DNA from 2 places in the Caloramator sp. ALD01 genome. Region 2 is predicted to be linked to the other one. Evidence: riboswitches for the same ligand, from Rfam matches in the RefSeq annotation. Region 2 holds a riboswitch; the other holds the start of a gene.
What was found. A riboswitch is a leader RNA that binds a small molecule or an ion and turns the genes downstream of it on or off. The one in region 2 is predicted to bind S-adenosylmethionine.

Region 1 (7,813 bases), on a different contig from region 2:
ATTCCTTAAGTTTATGGTTAAATAAGGCTATTTCCTGTGCCCTTATTTTGTTCTCCTCTTCTATTTCATACTTTTCGATTGAACTTTTTAGTTCAAAGGTAATAAGTTCTTCATCTCCAAGATAAATGTTTACGTTTTTAGTACTTTTTCTAAAATAATCTATGAGTGAATTTTTTATTATCATCCTTGAGTAGGAGAAGAAATTGCCCTTTTTTTTATCATATGTTTCAATTGCTTTATTAAATGCAATTAGTGCAATACTTAGTTCATCATCATTTTGCCAAGAGAGTCTTCTTTTACATATACTTGATGCAATTTTATATACAAAGTCTCTATTTTCCTCGATAAATTTCTCTCTGTCATCTATCATCTTCTTCCCCCTTTCATATGTTAATACGAAAAATTAATTGATTTTTATAGGGTAAAAAAATTTTTTATTTGCCCCCTAAAAAAATAAAAAAGGACGTATTAATAGTTGAAAACAAAATTAGGGAGGGATATAAAAATGAAAAAGTATTTAGCATTATCAACAGCACTATTACTTATGTTTAATGTTACAATAGCAAAGGCAGATGTTCAAGGGACAGATGCTGGAATAACGCCAGATAGTATCCTTTATCCAGTAGATAAACTTATTGATGAAGTAAAAATTTCACTCACATTTGATGAGGAAAAAAAGGCAGAGGTTACAGCAGACGTTGCAGAGGAGAGGCTTGCAGAGGCACAGGTTATGGCAGAGGAGGGTAAAGAGGAACTTGTAAAGCCTGCTGTAGAGGAATTTCAGCAAAAGATGGAAAGTACACAGGAAATAGTAGAAAAGATAGTATCTGAAGAACAAAAGGATGATGTAGTAAGTGATTCGGTTGTAAATAAAGTAAATGAACTAAAAAACAGAATAGAAATAAGATATAAGAATTCAATAGAGGTTTTAACAAAAATACAAGAAAAGGTATCAGAAAATGCAAAACCAACAATTCAAAATGTAATTGAACTACAAACACAAAAGAAGGAGACAGTGTTAAGTTTAATAAATAAAAAGCAGGAAATGTTTAATGTAAGAAAGCAGGTTGTAGAAGCAAGAAAGGCATTAGAAAAGGCAAAGGAAACAAACAATGAAGAGGAAATCAAAAAGGCAGAAGAGGCATTAAAGGAGGCACAAACATCACTTGAGGCTAAAAAGCAGGAAATGAAACAGATAAGAGAACAGGCAAGGGAAGTTGTAAAGACAAGAAATGAGTTAAGAAAAGAAACAAGGGAAGTTCTAAAGGAAGAGGTAAAGAATGGAACAATAACAAAGGATGAGGCAAAACAGGTGGAAAAAGAGTTAAATAGAAACTTCATAAATAAAAGGGATGTAAGGGAAGTAAGGCAAGAAATTAAAAAGGAAATTAGAGAAGTTAAAAAAGAAGAAATTAAGGAAAAAATAAAGGAAAAAAGAGAAGAGATTAAGGAAAAAATAAAAGAGAGAAAAGAAAAAAAAGAAGGTAATAAGACTGAAGAAAATGTAAATGTAGAACAAGATAATGCTACTAATAATGATGCGGGTAAAGAAAATTAATAAAGAAAGGGTGCCAAGGCAATATAGCTTTAGGCACCTAAATTTTATTTTTCCTATATAGCAGGAAGTTTTAAAAATAAAAAATCTATAAAAATTGAAAAATAGTATTGACAACACTTGCAATTGTTTATATAATCTTAATCAAGAATTAAATAAGAAGCTCTTATCAAGAGAGGTGGAGGGACTGGCCCGATGAAGCCCGGCAACCTGCGAATAGCAAGGTGCCAAATCCTGCAGCGAAAGCTGGGAGATGAGAGAGGAGTGCCTCTTTCATCAAAGAGGTTTTTTTATTAATCTATAAGGGAAATAATTTAATTTATTCAATAAAATAACAAAATTTTGAGAAAATTTTAAAAGGGGTGTTAATGTGATTGAAATTAAGGATTTAAAAAAGAGTTATTTAATTAATGGCAATAAAACCGAGGCACTTAAGGGAATCAATTTAAAAATAGAAAAAGGACAGGTGTTTGGAATAATAGGGAAAAGTGGTGCAGGAAAGTCGACTCTTTTGAGGTGTTTAAACTTGCTTGAAACACCAGATGAGGGTGAAATTATAGTAGAAGGAAGAGATATAACTAAGTTTAATAAAAGGGAACTTAGGGAGTATAGAAGAAATGTTAGTATGATATTCCAGCATTTTAATCTGCTTTCAAATTCAAATGTATATAAGAATGTTGCCTTTCCACTTGAGATAGCAGGACATAAAAGGGATTATATAGATAAAAGGGTTAGAGAACTTTTAAAGATAGTTGGGCTAGAGGATAAGGAAAAGGAATATCCATCAAATCTATCAGGAGGCCAAAAGCAGAGAGTTGCAATAGCAAGGGCACTTGCCAATAACCCTAAAATACTTCTATGTGATGAGGCAACATCAGCCCTTGACCCACTTACAACAAAACAAATTTTAGATCTATTGTTAGAACTAAATAAAACCTTAGGATTAACAATAGTTTTAATTACCCACGAGATGGATGTAGTAGATAGAATTTGTAGTAATGTTGCAGTTATGGAAAAGGGAGAGATAGTTGAAGAGGGAATAAAGGACGAGGTGTTTAAAAGTCCTAAATCTAAAACTTTAAGACAATTTCTTCAGAGCCAAAAGGGTGAGGTTATATACTTGGACTTTAAAGAAAGAGCAATATAAGGAGGTTAGAGTATGAGTGAAATATTAAAATTAGTTTTGCCTTCATTTTTAGATACACTGTATATGGTTGTTTTTTCAACTTTGTTTTCCATATTATTAGGTGCTCCACTTGGTATATTTTTAGTTTTGTCAGACAAAGAAGGTTTACTTAAAATGCCAAAGCTTAATTCTATAATAGGTTCAATAATTAATATAACAAGGTCAATACCGTTTATTATATTGATTATTCTTCTTTTTCCCCTATCAAGAGTCATTGTTGGTACAACGATAGGAAAAGAAGCTGCAGTAGTTCCACTATCCATTGCAGCTGCCCCCTTCGTTGCAAGGGTAGTGGAATCTGCTCTAAAAGATGTTAATAAAGGTGTAATTGAGGCAGCAGTTTCCCTGGGGGCTTCAACACCTCAAATAGTTTTTAAGGTTTTAATAAAGGAGGCACTTCCAGGTTTAATATTAGGTATTACATTAACAATTGTAAATATAATAGGATATTCTGCAATGGCAGGTGTTATAGGAGGAGGTGGAATAGGAGATTTAGCAGTAAGATATGGGTATCAAAGGTTTAGAACAGATATACTTATAGTTACTGTTATAATTTTGATACTGCTGGTTGAAATAACTCAAAGAACAGGAAATTATTTTGCAAAAAAAATTGACAGGAGGTAATGAATATGAAATTAAGAAAATTTACAGCAACAATACTATGTGTATCACTACTATTGACAGGAGTTACAGGTTGTTCAAAAAAAGAAGCCTCAAATACGAAAAAAATTGTAGTTGGAGCAACTCCAGTTCCACACGCAGAGATATTAAATTACATAAAACCAAAGCTTAAGGAAAAGGGAATTGAACTTGAAGTTAAGGAATTTACAGATTATGTTACACCTAATACTGCATTAAATGATAAACAAATAGATGCAAACTTCTTCCAACACGTTCCATATCTTGATGAGTTTAATAAAGAAAAGGGACTAAATCTTGTTTCAGTTGCAAAGGTACACGTTGAGCCAATGGGGGCCTATTCAGAAAAAATAAAAAGCAAGGATGAGATTAAGGATGGAGCAGTAGTTGCAATACCAAATGATGCAACAAATGAAGGAAGAGCACTTCTGCTTTTACAAAAACAAGGATTAATTAAGCTAAAGGATAATAGTTTAACTCAAACTCCAAAGGATATAGTTGAAAATCCAAAGAATCTTCAGTTTAAGGAATTAGAGGCAGCACAACTTCCAAGGGTTTTAAAGGATGTTGATTTTGCAGTAATAAACACAAACTACGCACTTGAAGCAAAATTAAATCCTGTAAAGGACAGCCTATTTATTGAAGATAAGGATTCACCATATGCAAATGTTTTAGTTACAAGACAGGATAACAAGGACAATGAGTTAATTAAGGAACTTATCAATGTACTTCAATCAGAGGATGTTAAAAAGTTTTTAGAAGAAAAATACCAAGGTGCAGTTGTTCCAGCCTTCTAATTTAAAGGTGTAGCAAAGCTACACCTCTTTTCTTAAACTTAATTGTTTAGTATTTTAAAATTTAAACCACCTAAAGCCCAAAATAAAGGAGCCACATAAACAACGCTATCATTGAAAACTCCAGCAACTAAATATGCAATTAGAGCAAAAAATATAGAGATAGATATTGTACTTAAAGAAGAATCTTTTAGAGTGTTAATTGCTTTAAAACTAAAAATTAAATAGCAAAGGATAAATATTAAAAATGCCAAAGTTCCTATAACACCAATATTAATTGCATTTTGCAAGTACATATTGTGGGGCTTGTCTACTAATATACTTGGGGTACCTAAGAACAAGAATTTACCTATATAATCGTATTGAGGAAAATACAATGCATAGGTGTCTGGGCCATACCCTAAAAACAGAGTATTTTTTATTAAAGGAATAGACCTTGACCAAATATAGACTCTTCCAGAGCCAAGCTTTTCTTTGCCCTTTACATCTATTTTGTCTACAGGATTAATATTATTGATTTTTCCACTAAAGCTTAATATTTTAAATCCTTCTTTGGTTTTAATTAGATTTAAATTATCATATCCATTGTTTAAAATTAACACAGGCATATTATTGTAATTATTAATAAAATATTTTAATTGAGAATAGGTTGGGTTTTCAAATAAAAATTCATTTTTATTTGAATCAAACTTAAAGGATACTCTTTTGTTATTTTCATCAGTGGCAAAAATTTTTTCATTATCAAATACAAAATTTAATGTGGCTTTATCAAAATTTAAGCAAACTGCATTATTATAAATTTTTACATCCCTTAAATTGTTATTTGTTGAATTAGTTATAGTCTTATTTATATCAACAAAAAGACTCTCTATTTTATTTCCAATATAGCTGCTTGATAAAGTGTTTATAAAAACGTAAACAAGTAAATATATGATTAAAATAGGTGCAACAAATTTAAAATTCTTTAAAATTTCTTTGTATTTATACACTGCAAAAAATATGACTGCAACCATAACTCCTAAAATTCCAGCCCTTGAATGACAGGCTATAAGGCTAAAAAACATAATAACTGAAAGTATACCATATATTATTCTTTTCTTTTCGTTATTTAGTACATACAAAATAAATGTAACTATAAATGATATTGCCATAAAGCTTCCTACGTAATTGGAGTTATATAATGTTGCATAAACATACCTTGGACCAGGATTGAATTTTATATACACCTTTCCTAAATATTGCAACTGGAATATATGAAGTTTGCCTACAATGTATGACTTTATAAAATCTAAATTAAAAAATTGAAGCATAGATATAACTCCTATTAAAAATGAGGAAATTAAAAAGGAATTTAATATTATCTGCGTATCTTTAATTTTAGGTACAAGAGCAAAAACAAAAAATATAATTATGTATGAAAAAAGAACCATTGCTCCTTCATATCTGTCAGGGAATCCCCATAGAGAAATGTCTTTGTACTTAGAAAATATTGTTGACATTATTATGAAAAATAAATATACAAATAATGGAATATATAATTTAGAACTTTTAATACTAATTTCATCTTTTCTTAAGCTATAGAGTAGAGAAATTAAGGAAAACAAAACCAATATCAACAATACTTTGCTTTTATAATATGAAAAATAATCAAAGTTCACTCCTGCAATCCAAAAGTTTTTGAGATGATCTGGAAGTATTAAAATTTTTTCACAAACTATTAATGGCACAAAAAAAATAAGACACAATGGTAGCAAATATAATTTTTTCAACATAACCCCTCCTTTATTTGTAAATTATAACAAAAAATTAGTTATAAGTCTATTAATCTAAAAAATATTATTATATTTTTCGGATTTTTGACAAACCTAATTGTTAGAAAAAATCTGAAAAAGCCCCATCATAGGATTTCAATGGGCTCTTTCGTGAGCTTTAGCAATTCTTAGCTTTTCGACTTTGAAAAAGTCCGTAATTCGGCACAGGACGTGCCGAGCCGAGCGGCCATCAGGACGATGGCATCGCGAGGGTAGGACTTTTCAAACAAAGAAAAGCTTAGAATTGATTAGCGAAATGAACGAATGCCCAAGAAATCCTTGATGGGGCTAATCAAAATATAACTTTTTCAATAGCCTGAAAAATATTACTAAATTTTTGCTTTAAAAAGGTAATAGGCAATTATAAAACCCCATAATATTTGAATATGCATTATGGGGTCACTTAAAAAATATTTCTACTTTTTAATACTATACATAATTAAAAAATCACATCCATCAACTCTAATATCCTCATTATCATCAACTCTTCCAGATACATTGTTTAATATTATTTTAACCTTTAAAGTCTCGTTTTCGTCAACTAATGACAATTCTTCAATTTTAAGTTCTATATCTGGTCTAAATGTTCCATATTTTTTATATGCACTTTGTATAATATCTTTAATATTTTTTCTATAAACTTCTTTGTTGTCTTTAAATATGGCTATTTCTGAATTGGAATTATAATACTTGAAACTAAATTCCTTTGAATTTTGTACTTCCTGGCTATAGGAATTAAGTTGTATAAAATATTCGTATCCTTTTATATCTATTAGGCTGTTGGGAGCTATTCTATAATAGAAGTACTGTTCTTTTGGGAAATAAGGTGCTTCATAGTTAAAGCCAAAAACTTCGTTCATTTTAGATGAATTAAAATCCTTAGGTACATATTTTAGTTTATCTATACCCTGCCTTGTTTCAAAATAGGAAATTATACTGCTTATTTTTCTTTGGTCATCCTTATTTGTGTTTGGATTTTTTTGTATTTTACCATCCTTGAGCATATTGTTTTTAATCAATAGATTCTCAAAACGCTTGTTTTGACTATACCTTGATATACTAAAGCTTGACAGTGGAGTGAATAGAGAAATAAATATAGTCAATGCAAGGGTTGAAGGAATTAGTGTATTTTTAGGCTGTTTTGTTATGTTCCAATAGATAAATACAAATAAAATCCAAATTCCTGCAATTATGACATAATATCTTGGTTCAGTTACACCATAGGCATTTATTCTTATTCCCATAGAGAAAAACATCATTATTATTAAAGGTATTATAATTTTAGTTATTGTTTTTGTAAAATAGTAGGCAATCTTTACATCTTCTTTAATTGGATGAATAAAGAATACTACTAAAATAGTTATAAAGGAATACCAAAGTACAAGGTGGGAAACAAGTCCCTTTGGCCAGTTTTGTGTGATAATAATCTTAAAAAAGTAGATGTATAAAATGATTGTGTAGGCACTTAATAGAGGGATTACAATATAGTTTAAAAGAATATTAAAGGCTCTTGGAAAATCAAACTTTGTAAAAGTATTCTCCTTTTTTGGTACCAATGATAAAAAGTAGTTTACTGCAAATATAAAAAGGCACACAAACCAAGTTTCTATATACGTTTCAGATTCAACTTTAATTCCAAGCAAACTGTCAATTGTAAATAATATAGCACTTAAACCAAAGAAAAGAACTGCTGTGTATATTGCAGTAATGAAAAATCCAGTAAAAATCTTAATAGAATACATTTCGAAGTTTTCCCTATTTAAGAAGTATGGAATGAATAGAAACACTAAATAAAAAATTAAATTAGTACCAATAAATCTTGAGGTAC
Region 2 (7,813 bases):
TTTACTGCCATTTTTAATTCCCCCTTTCACTTATATAAATTGTAAATAGGGAATATTTTTACACCCTTTAAAATATAATTTTGACAAAAATCTAAAATAAAAAGTTCTATGCAACATTTCTATATTGCATAGAACTTAACTTATTACATTTCAGCTATAAGCTTCTTTATTTCATCTACCTTGTTTAATCTTTCCCAAGGTAAATCTAAATCTGTTCTACCAAAGTGACCATAAGCTGCAACTTGTCTGTAGATTGGTCTTCTTAAGTCAAGATGCTTAATTATTGCTGCTGGTCTTAGATCAAATACCTTGTTGATTATTTCAATTATCTTTTCATCTGGTAACTTTCCTGTTCCAAATGTATCAACAGTTATTGAAACTGGCTTTGCTACACCTATAGCATATGCAACTTCAACTTCAAGCTTTTCTGCTACACCAGCTGCTACAAGGTTCTTTGCAACCCATCTTGCTGCATAAGCTGCTGAACGGTCAACCTTAGTTGGATCCTTTCCTGAGAAGGCACCACCACCGTGACGGCCATATCCACCGTATGTATCAACTATAATCTTTCTTCCTGTTAGACCTGAGTCTCCGTGTGGTCCACCTATTACGAATCTTCCTGTTGGGTTTATGTAATATTTAGTATTTTCATCAAGAAGGTTTGCTGGAACAACCTTTCTTATAACGTGTTCAATCATATCTCTTTCTATTTGTTCTCTTGTAACTTCTGGGCTGTGTTGAGTTGATATAACTATTGTATCTATTCTAACTGGCTTATCATCTTCATATTCAACAGTTACTTGAGTCTTTCCATCTGGTCTTAGATAGTCAAGTGTTCCATTTTTTCTAACTTCAGCAAGTCTTCTTGATAGTCTATGTGCCATTGCTATTGGAAGTGGCATATATTCTGGTGTTTCAGTACAAGCAAAACCAAACATCATACCTTGGTCTCCAGCACCTGTAGTTGCAAATTCGTTTTCTTCACCCTTCTTTGCTTCAAGTGCCTTGTCAACACCCATTGCAATATCTGATGATTGCTCATCTATTGAAGTTATAACTGCACAAGTATCACAGTCAAATCCATATTTTGCTCTTGTATATCCTATTTCTTCGATTGTTCTTCTAACAACCTTTGGAATATCAACATAACATTTTGTTGATATTTCCCCCATAACAAGTACCATACCTGTTGTTACTGCTGTCTCACAAGCTACTCTTGCCTCTGGGTCTTCAGCTAATATAGCATCAAGTATCGCATCTGAAATTTGATCACAAATCTTATCTGGATGTCCTTCAGTAACTGATTCTGATGTAAATAATCTTCTTGCCATCTTTCTACCTCCTTTTAATATATAAATAAAATTGTTTACACTTTAATTGAAGGATTTTGAGACTAAATTTAGTATTTCTCAATCTTTTGTTTTTAATGATATGAAAATTATAAACTATATTATTTAAACCGTTTATAATTTTCAATGCATAATAAAAACCCCTTCTGACGAAGAGGCTTATATCCATAAGACTCTCATCTGCCAGAATTTAAATTCTGCAGGAATTGGCACCATTGTGCTTATGCACCGGTTGCCGGGCTTCATCGGGCCAGTCCCTCCACCTCTCTTGATAAGAGTTTCCTGTATTCAATTTAAACATCTTGAGTAATATTATCACAATAAAATATGTATGTCAATAATATTATTTATAATTTTATTTAATTAAAATATTTGCAGGACTTATCTTATCTAAATAACCTTCTAATCAATAAATATATAAGTAATAGCCATATGGCTGAAATTAACAAAGCTGAAACTATTTTTTTACCCTTAAATTTGCTTAAGTCAACCTCTATTTCTCTGCATTCTTCTATAACATAGTCAGGTACTAACTTTAATGACAGATATATTCCTAAGGGTAAAATCAATAGGTCATCTAAATAACCTAAAATAGGTATGAAATCTGGTATTAAATCTATAGGACTTAAAGCATAAGCTATAACTATTCCAATTGATATTTTTGCATACCAAGGTGTTTTAGGATATGTATATATCTTATACAATAGTTCAAGTTGCTTTAACAAATTTTCTGCCCATTTTTTTATTTTTTTCACTATAATCACCACTTTTTATTTATATTTAACTAATAAGCACAGAAGTTGCCTACTTCTATAATTGGGTAATGAATGTCGATTATCTTATAAAATAGTTATATAGAAAAAAACTAAGCTGCAATAAGCCACATAGTGATATTTTAGAGGCAAATTAGCCCTTTTAGCTTAGGGCAAGCTTACTTCAATTTGAGTATTGACCACTATCCACCACCTATAAAAGATGTATTTACTACTAAAAAAGAGACGCATATGCGTCTCTTTGGTGGGACGGGGTGGATTCGAACCACCGAAGGCTGCGCCAACAGATTTACAGTCTGCCCCCTTTGGCCACTCGGGAACCGTCCCATATATGGAGCCGGCTATAGGAATCGAACCTACAACCTACTGATTACAAGTCAGTTGCTCTGCCAATTGAGCTAAGCCGGCATCTTATGTGGTGGGCACGACAGGGCTCGAACCTGTGACCCTCTGCTTGTAAGGCAGATGCTCTCCCAGCTGAGCTACGCGCCCATATATTAATATTTTATTTTTAATTTATTGGTGGGGCGAGGTGGATTCGAACCACCGAAGGCTGCGCCAACAGATTTACAGTCTGCCCCCTTTGGCCACTCGGGAATCGCCCCACTTATGGAGCCGGCTATAGGAATCGAACCTACAACCTACTGATTACAAGTCAGTTGCTCTGCCAATTGAGCTAAGCCGGCATCTTATGTGGTGGGCACGACAGGGCTCGAACCTGTGACCCTCTGCTTGTAAGGCAGATGCTCTCCCAGCTGAGCTACGCGCCCACGTTTTTACTCATCTTTTTCGTCGCTTTTTTCATTCGTCCCTCGCGACAAGTGTTATTATATAAGAGCCAAAAACTTTTTTCAAATATAATATTCCCTGTTTTTTAAGATTATATTCATATTTCTTTAAAATACTTTTATATTCTTTAAATAACTCATTATTTTATATTTAGCATCAATAGATTTCTTATAAATTATCTGCTTAAGAAATTTCTTTGATACTATTTAATTTCTATGCATTGCTCTATACTTTATCTCCTACAGCTTCCCCCTTGTCAATCAACAATATTTATTGTAAATTTAATCTATAAATAATCGTAATTAAAAGGTGGGATAAAATGAAACAAATACTTGGAAAGCTACGAAGGGCTGCAACAGATTTCAATATGATTCAAGATGGCGATAAAATTGCTGTTGGTGTATCAGGTGGTAAGGATAGCAATCTGCTTCTTAAAGCATTAAAGATGTATCAAAGATTCTCTAATGAAAAATTCGATATTGTAGCTATAACAATTGATATGGGTTTTAAAGAATATACCCCTGAACCTTTAATAGAATATTTTAAGGAGCTTGATATTGAATTTAAAATAGTACCAACTCAAATAGGTGAAATATTATTTGATGTTAGGAAAGAAAAAAATCCTTGTTCTCTTTGTGCTAATATGAGAAGAGGAATACTGCACGATACTGCTAAAGAACTTGGATGTAATAAGGTTGCTCTTGGTCATCATCTTAACGATGCCATTGAAACCTTTTTATTATCACTTTTTTATGAAGCAAGACTTAATACCTTTTCTCCTGTAACCTATTTATCAAGGAAGGATTTATATTTAATAAGGCCTTTTGTTTATGTGTATGAAAAGGAAATAATAGGAGCTTGTAATAAATATAATATTCCTGTTGTTAAAAATCCCTGCCCTGCAAATGGTGAAACAAAGAGACAATATATGAAGGATTTAATAAAACAAATTGAACACGATATACCCTTTGTAAAGGATAATATACTGAATGCGATTACAAATATAGATCAACTTAATATATGGGATAAAGAAAAAATAAGCAAAATTTGCAAAAAGGATTAATTGCTATATTTATAAACTATACCTATTAACTCTTCATATTTTTCCTTAGGAAGCCTATCCTTTAAAATTTTAAATATATAATCGGCTTCCTTTTCTGTAACCCCATCCTTTATTATGTCATTTAATATTAAAATATCAGAAGGTTTCAAGTATTTTATTAATGAAAAAATATAAGCCTTATCATCAAGGCTTATTTTATTTTCCATAGACATAACATCGTATGTTGCTACTTGTGTTGTTTCAGCTATGCTGTCTATGTTGTAATATTCACTCGCTATATAAGTATCATATATGTATTTTAATTTTTCTATATTATTTAAACTTTGCTTATTTGTTTTTTTCTCTTCTTTATCTTTAGTTTTATTTTCTTCAAGCTTTATATTAATACCCCGATTAAAATCATCAAATATATAGCCTGTGTTCTCATCTTGAACATCATAAACTTTTTCCTCAATTGTTTCATTAACTAAAGTCTCAACTTCATTGGGTTTGATTGTAAACATTGTATACAGTGTTATTATAGTTATAATAATTACAAGGTAACTATATATTCTTTTCATAACACCCCTCCTCATATTATATTTTCCCCCTTAATTTTTTTTATATTCATTTTAGTAATAATTTACCTTTATATATGTGTATATATTAAATAAGGGGGTGGAGGATGTGCCTAATAGAGATGATTTAATAGGAATGAAGGTACATTTTAAAGATAAAGATGCTGTTGATAAGCTTTCGGAATATCTTAAAAAATTTATACGTAAAAATACTATTATTCTGTGTATTGGTACTGATAAATGTATTGGAGACTCCTTAGGTCCATTAGTTGGAACTTTACTCACCGACAAAAATTTCAATCTGCCTGTAATTGGGACACTCGAGGATCCTGCCCACGCAGTAAACTTAGAAACAAAGATTAACTTTATTAATCAATATTATAAACATCATTTTGTTATTGCAGTAGATGCTTGCCTTGGATATTCTGATTTTGTTGGTGATATTCAAGTTAAGTTAGGACCTGTATCTCCTGGAAAGGGTGTTGGTAAAAAATTACCAAAAGTTGGAGATATCTCTATAATAGGAGTTGTAGATACAACGGATAATTCGGATATATTTGCCTTTAATTCTACAAGACTCGGGTTTGTTATGCAGATGGCAAAAGTAATAACAGATGCCTTTATAAAGGCAGCAAAGGAGTCACTTTAAAACAATGATTAGCCCCATGAAGGATTTATTGGTCATCGATTCATATCGCTAAGCAATTCTAAGCTTTTCTTTGTTTGATAAAGTCTACCCTCGCGATGCCATCGTCCTGATGGCCGCTCGGCTCGGCACGTCCTGTGCCGAATTACGGACTTTTCCAAAGTCGAAAAGCTAAGAATTGCTAAAGCTTATGAAAGAGCCTATTGAAATCCTATCATGGGGCTTTTCAGATTTTTGCTAACAATTAAGTTTGTCAACAATCTGCAGCACGCAGTTATGCGTGCTTTTAATAGTTTGATATTTTAACCTCTTCAAGCTTTTCTATAAAATCTAATGCTTTCCCTGTTCCAAGTGCTACACAGGATACTGCATCCTCTGCTACCTTAACAGGCACGTTAGTCCTATCTTCTATGAATTTATCAAGTCCCCAAAGAAGTGAACCTCCTCCTGTCATAAGTATGCCTTTATCACTTATATCTGCTGCAAGTTCTGGAGGAGTTTTTTCAAGAACTGAATGAACACATTCTGCAATTTCGTGTACAGGCTCAGCAAGTGCTTCTCTTATCTCTTCAGAACTTACAACTATATTTTTGGGAAGACCTGAAATTAAATCTCTTCCTCTTATTTCCATAGAAACATCTTCTTCTCTCTTAAATGCACATCCAATATTAATCTTTAATTCTTCTGCTGTTCTTTCTCCAATCATCAACTTATATTTCTTTCTTATATATCTAATAATTGCCTCATCAAATTTGTCTCCAGCAACCTTTACTGAAGACCTAACTACCATCCCTCCAAGGGATATAACTGCAACGTCTGTGGTTCCTCCCCCAATATCTACCACCATTGTACCACTTGGTTTTGATATATCTAATCCTGCACCAATTGCTGCTGCTATAGGTTCTTCTATTAAATAAACTTTTCTTGCACCTGCATTCAATGCTGCATCTTTAACTGCTCTTTTTTCAACCTCTGTCGCCTCACAGGGAATACATACTACTACTCTTGGCTTACCCCATCCTCTTTTATTGTAAGCCTTCTTTATAAAATGACTTAACATCTTTTCTGTTACATCATAGTCAGAAATTACACCTTCCCTTAATGGTCTCTTTGCCACTATATTGCCTGGGGTTCTACCAATCATACTTTTGGCATCTTCACCAACAGCTAAAATTTTATTACTCATTTTCTCTATAGCAACTACAGATGGTTCCTTTAATACTATTCCTTTTCCTTTTACATATACAAGTACTGTGGCAGTTCCTAAGTCTATTCCAATGTCATTTGCAGTAAAAAATCCCATTTGACACACTCCCTACATAATTTTACTTAACAATTAATTATTCTACATTTTTTACTTTTTTCCTTTATTTAAAAAGTAAATTTTTTGTTAAGAAAATAGGGAGTGCTATTATGCTTCTGCAGATTTGTATTTTAATTTAGTTGCCTTCCCTCCTCTAATATGCCTTTCTGCTTTATTTAAATCCAATACTTCCTTTGCTTCCTTTGCAATCTGTGGATTAATTTTGGGCAACCTCTCTGTTATATCCTTATGGATGGTGCTTTTACTTACTCCAAACATCTTAGCAGTTTTTCTTATTGTTGCCTTAGATTCAATGATGTACTTTGCAACTTCTAAAACTCTCTCTTCTATATAGTCCTTCAAGGCATGTACCTCCCTTAAATACTCTTATATCATAATATGTAAAATTTTAGTCTTTTATAATAATTTTTTTAAAATAAGGATGCAAACCTTTAGGTTTGCAACCTTATTTTTTATTAATTTACTTTAGAAATTTTTGTGGATCTACTGGTACATATTCACTACCATTTTTCTTTAGAAGCATAAAGTGTAGATGACTTCCTTCAATTGCAACGGATTCTCTAACAGAAGTATCTCCAACAACTCCTATAACTTGACCTTTAGTAACCTTTTGGCCCTCTTTAACCTTTAAGTCCTCAGCAAGATTACAATAAACTGTTTGATATCCATTACCGTGATCAACAACAACTGTTACACCAAATCCTGTTTTGTTGATTGTATTAACTATCTTGTCATCCTTAAATATCTTTAAAACTTTTCCATCAGCAGCAGCCTTTACTTCTGTTCCTAAATCTGCTTCAATATCAATTCCTTCGTGAGTTTCCCATTGGTTTAATGTTTTATTAAATAGAGGTTTAGTATCATCAAAGGGTTTTACTATTTGTCCCTCTATTGGTTTGTTAAGTTTGAAGGAAACTACTGAACTTTGCTGTGATTTCTTTGTTGAAGTTGAATTATTAGTGCTGTTTTGAGGATTATTACTTGTTGTTTGCTTTGGTAAATTTGAAGCAGGAACAGTCTTGTTCTTTGTCTTTTCTTCGATTAGTGTTGGTTCATTGTTAGGTTGTGTTGTCTTCTTTTCTTCAGTAAGCTTTGAATCACCTAACTTATTGGATATATTCCTTTCGTTGTTCCTTGTAATAAACACTGCTGCTACGGCTACTATACAAAGACAGATAAATAAAATTACATAGAAACTGTCTTTGTTAAAGAATTTTGATTTTTTGAAAATGTTTTTTTCTCCCACTATCAACACCTCCATTAGTATTTTCTCCAGTTTGTGACATTTTATACATAAGAATAAAAAAGCATC

Region 1: another riboswitch for S-adenosylmethionine. It lies ahead of A3M9_RS13265 (methionine ABC transporter ATP-binding protein); the one in region 2 lies ahead of metK (methionine adenosyltransferase).

Annotation. Positions count from the first base shown of each region.
Region 1 is NZ_AXAA01000008.1:54,781-62,593, reverse strand. It holds gene sigI (RNA polymerase sigma-I factor) at 1-370, opposite strand, end outside; gene A3M9_RS14600 (DUF5667 domain-containing protein) at 506-1,558, shown strand; SAM riboswitch class I at 1,719-1,815, shown strand; gene A3M9_RS13265 (methionine ABC transporter ATP-binding protein) at 1,926-2,702, shown strand; gene A3M9_RS0105675 (methionine ABC transporter permease) at 2,715-3,365, shown strand; gene A3M9_RS0105670 (MetQ/NlpA family ABC transporter substrate-binding protein) at 3,371-4,177, shown strand; gene A3M9_RS0105665 (O-antigen ligase) at 4,216-5,943, opposite strand; gene A3M9_RS0105660 (DUF4153 domain-containing protein) at 6,402-7,813, opposite strand, start outside.
Region 2 is NZ_AXAA01000004.1:41,307-49,119, forward strand. It holds gene A3M9_RS0102955 (DUF1659 domain-containing protein) at 1-11, opposite strand, end outside; gene metK (methionine adenosyltransferase) at 144-1,331, opposite strand; SAM riboswitch class I at 1,523-1,627, opposite strand; gene A3M9_RS0102965 (YkvA family protein) at 1,736-2,104, opposite strand; tRNA gene A3M9_RS0102970 (tRNA-Tyr) at 2,365-2,449, opposite strand; tRNA gene A3M9_RS0102975 (tRNA-Thr) at 2,455-2,530, opposite strand; tRNA gene A3M9_RS0102980 (tRNA-Val) at 2,539-2,614, opposite strand; tRNA gene A3M9_RS0102985 (tRNA-Tyr) at 2,643-2,727, opposite strand; tRNA gene A3M9_RS0102990 (tRNA-Thr) at 2,733-2,808, opposite strand; tRNA gene A3M9_RS0102995 (tRNA-Val) at 2,817-2,892, opposite strand; gene A3M9_RS0103000 (ATP-binding protein) at 3,231-3,974, shown strand; gene A3M9_RS0103005 (hypothetical protein) at 3,971-4,534, opposite strand; gene yyaC (spore protease YyaC) at 4,641-5,180, shown strand; gene A3M9_RS0103015 (rod shape-determining protein) at 5,464-6,480, opposite strand; gene spoIIID (sporulation transcriptional regulator SpoIIID) at 6,589-6,843, opposite strand; gene A3M9_RS0103025 (M23 family metallopeptidase) at 6,962-7,747, opposite strand.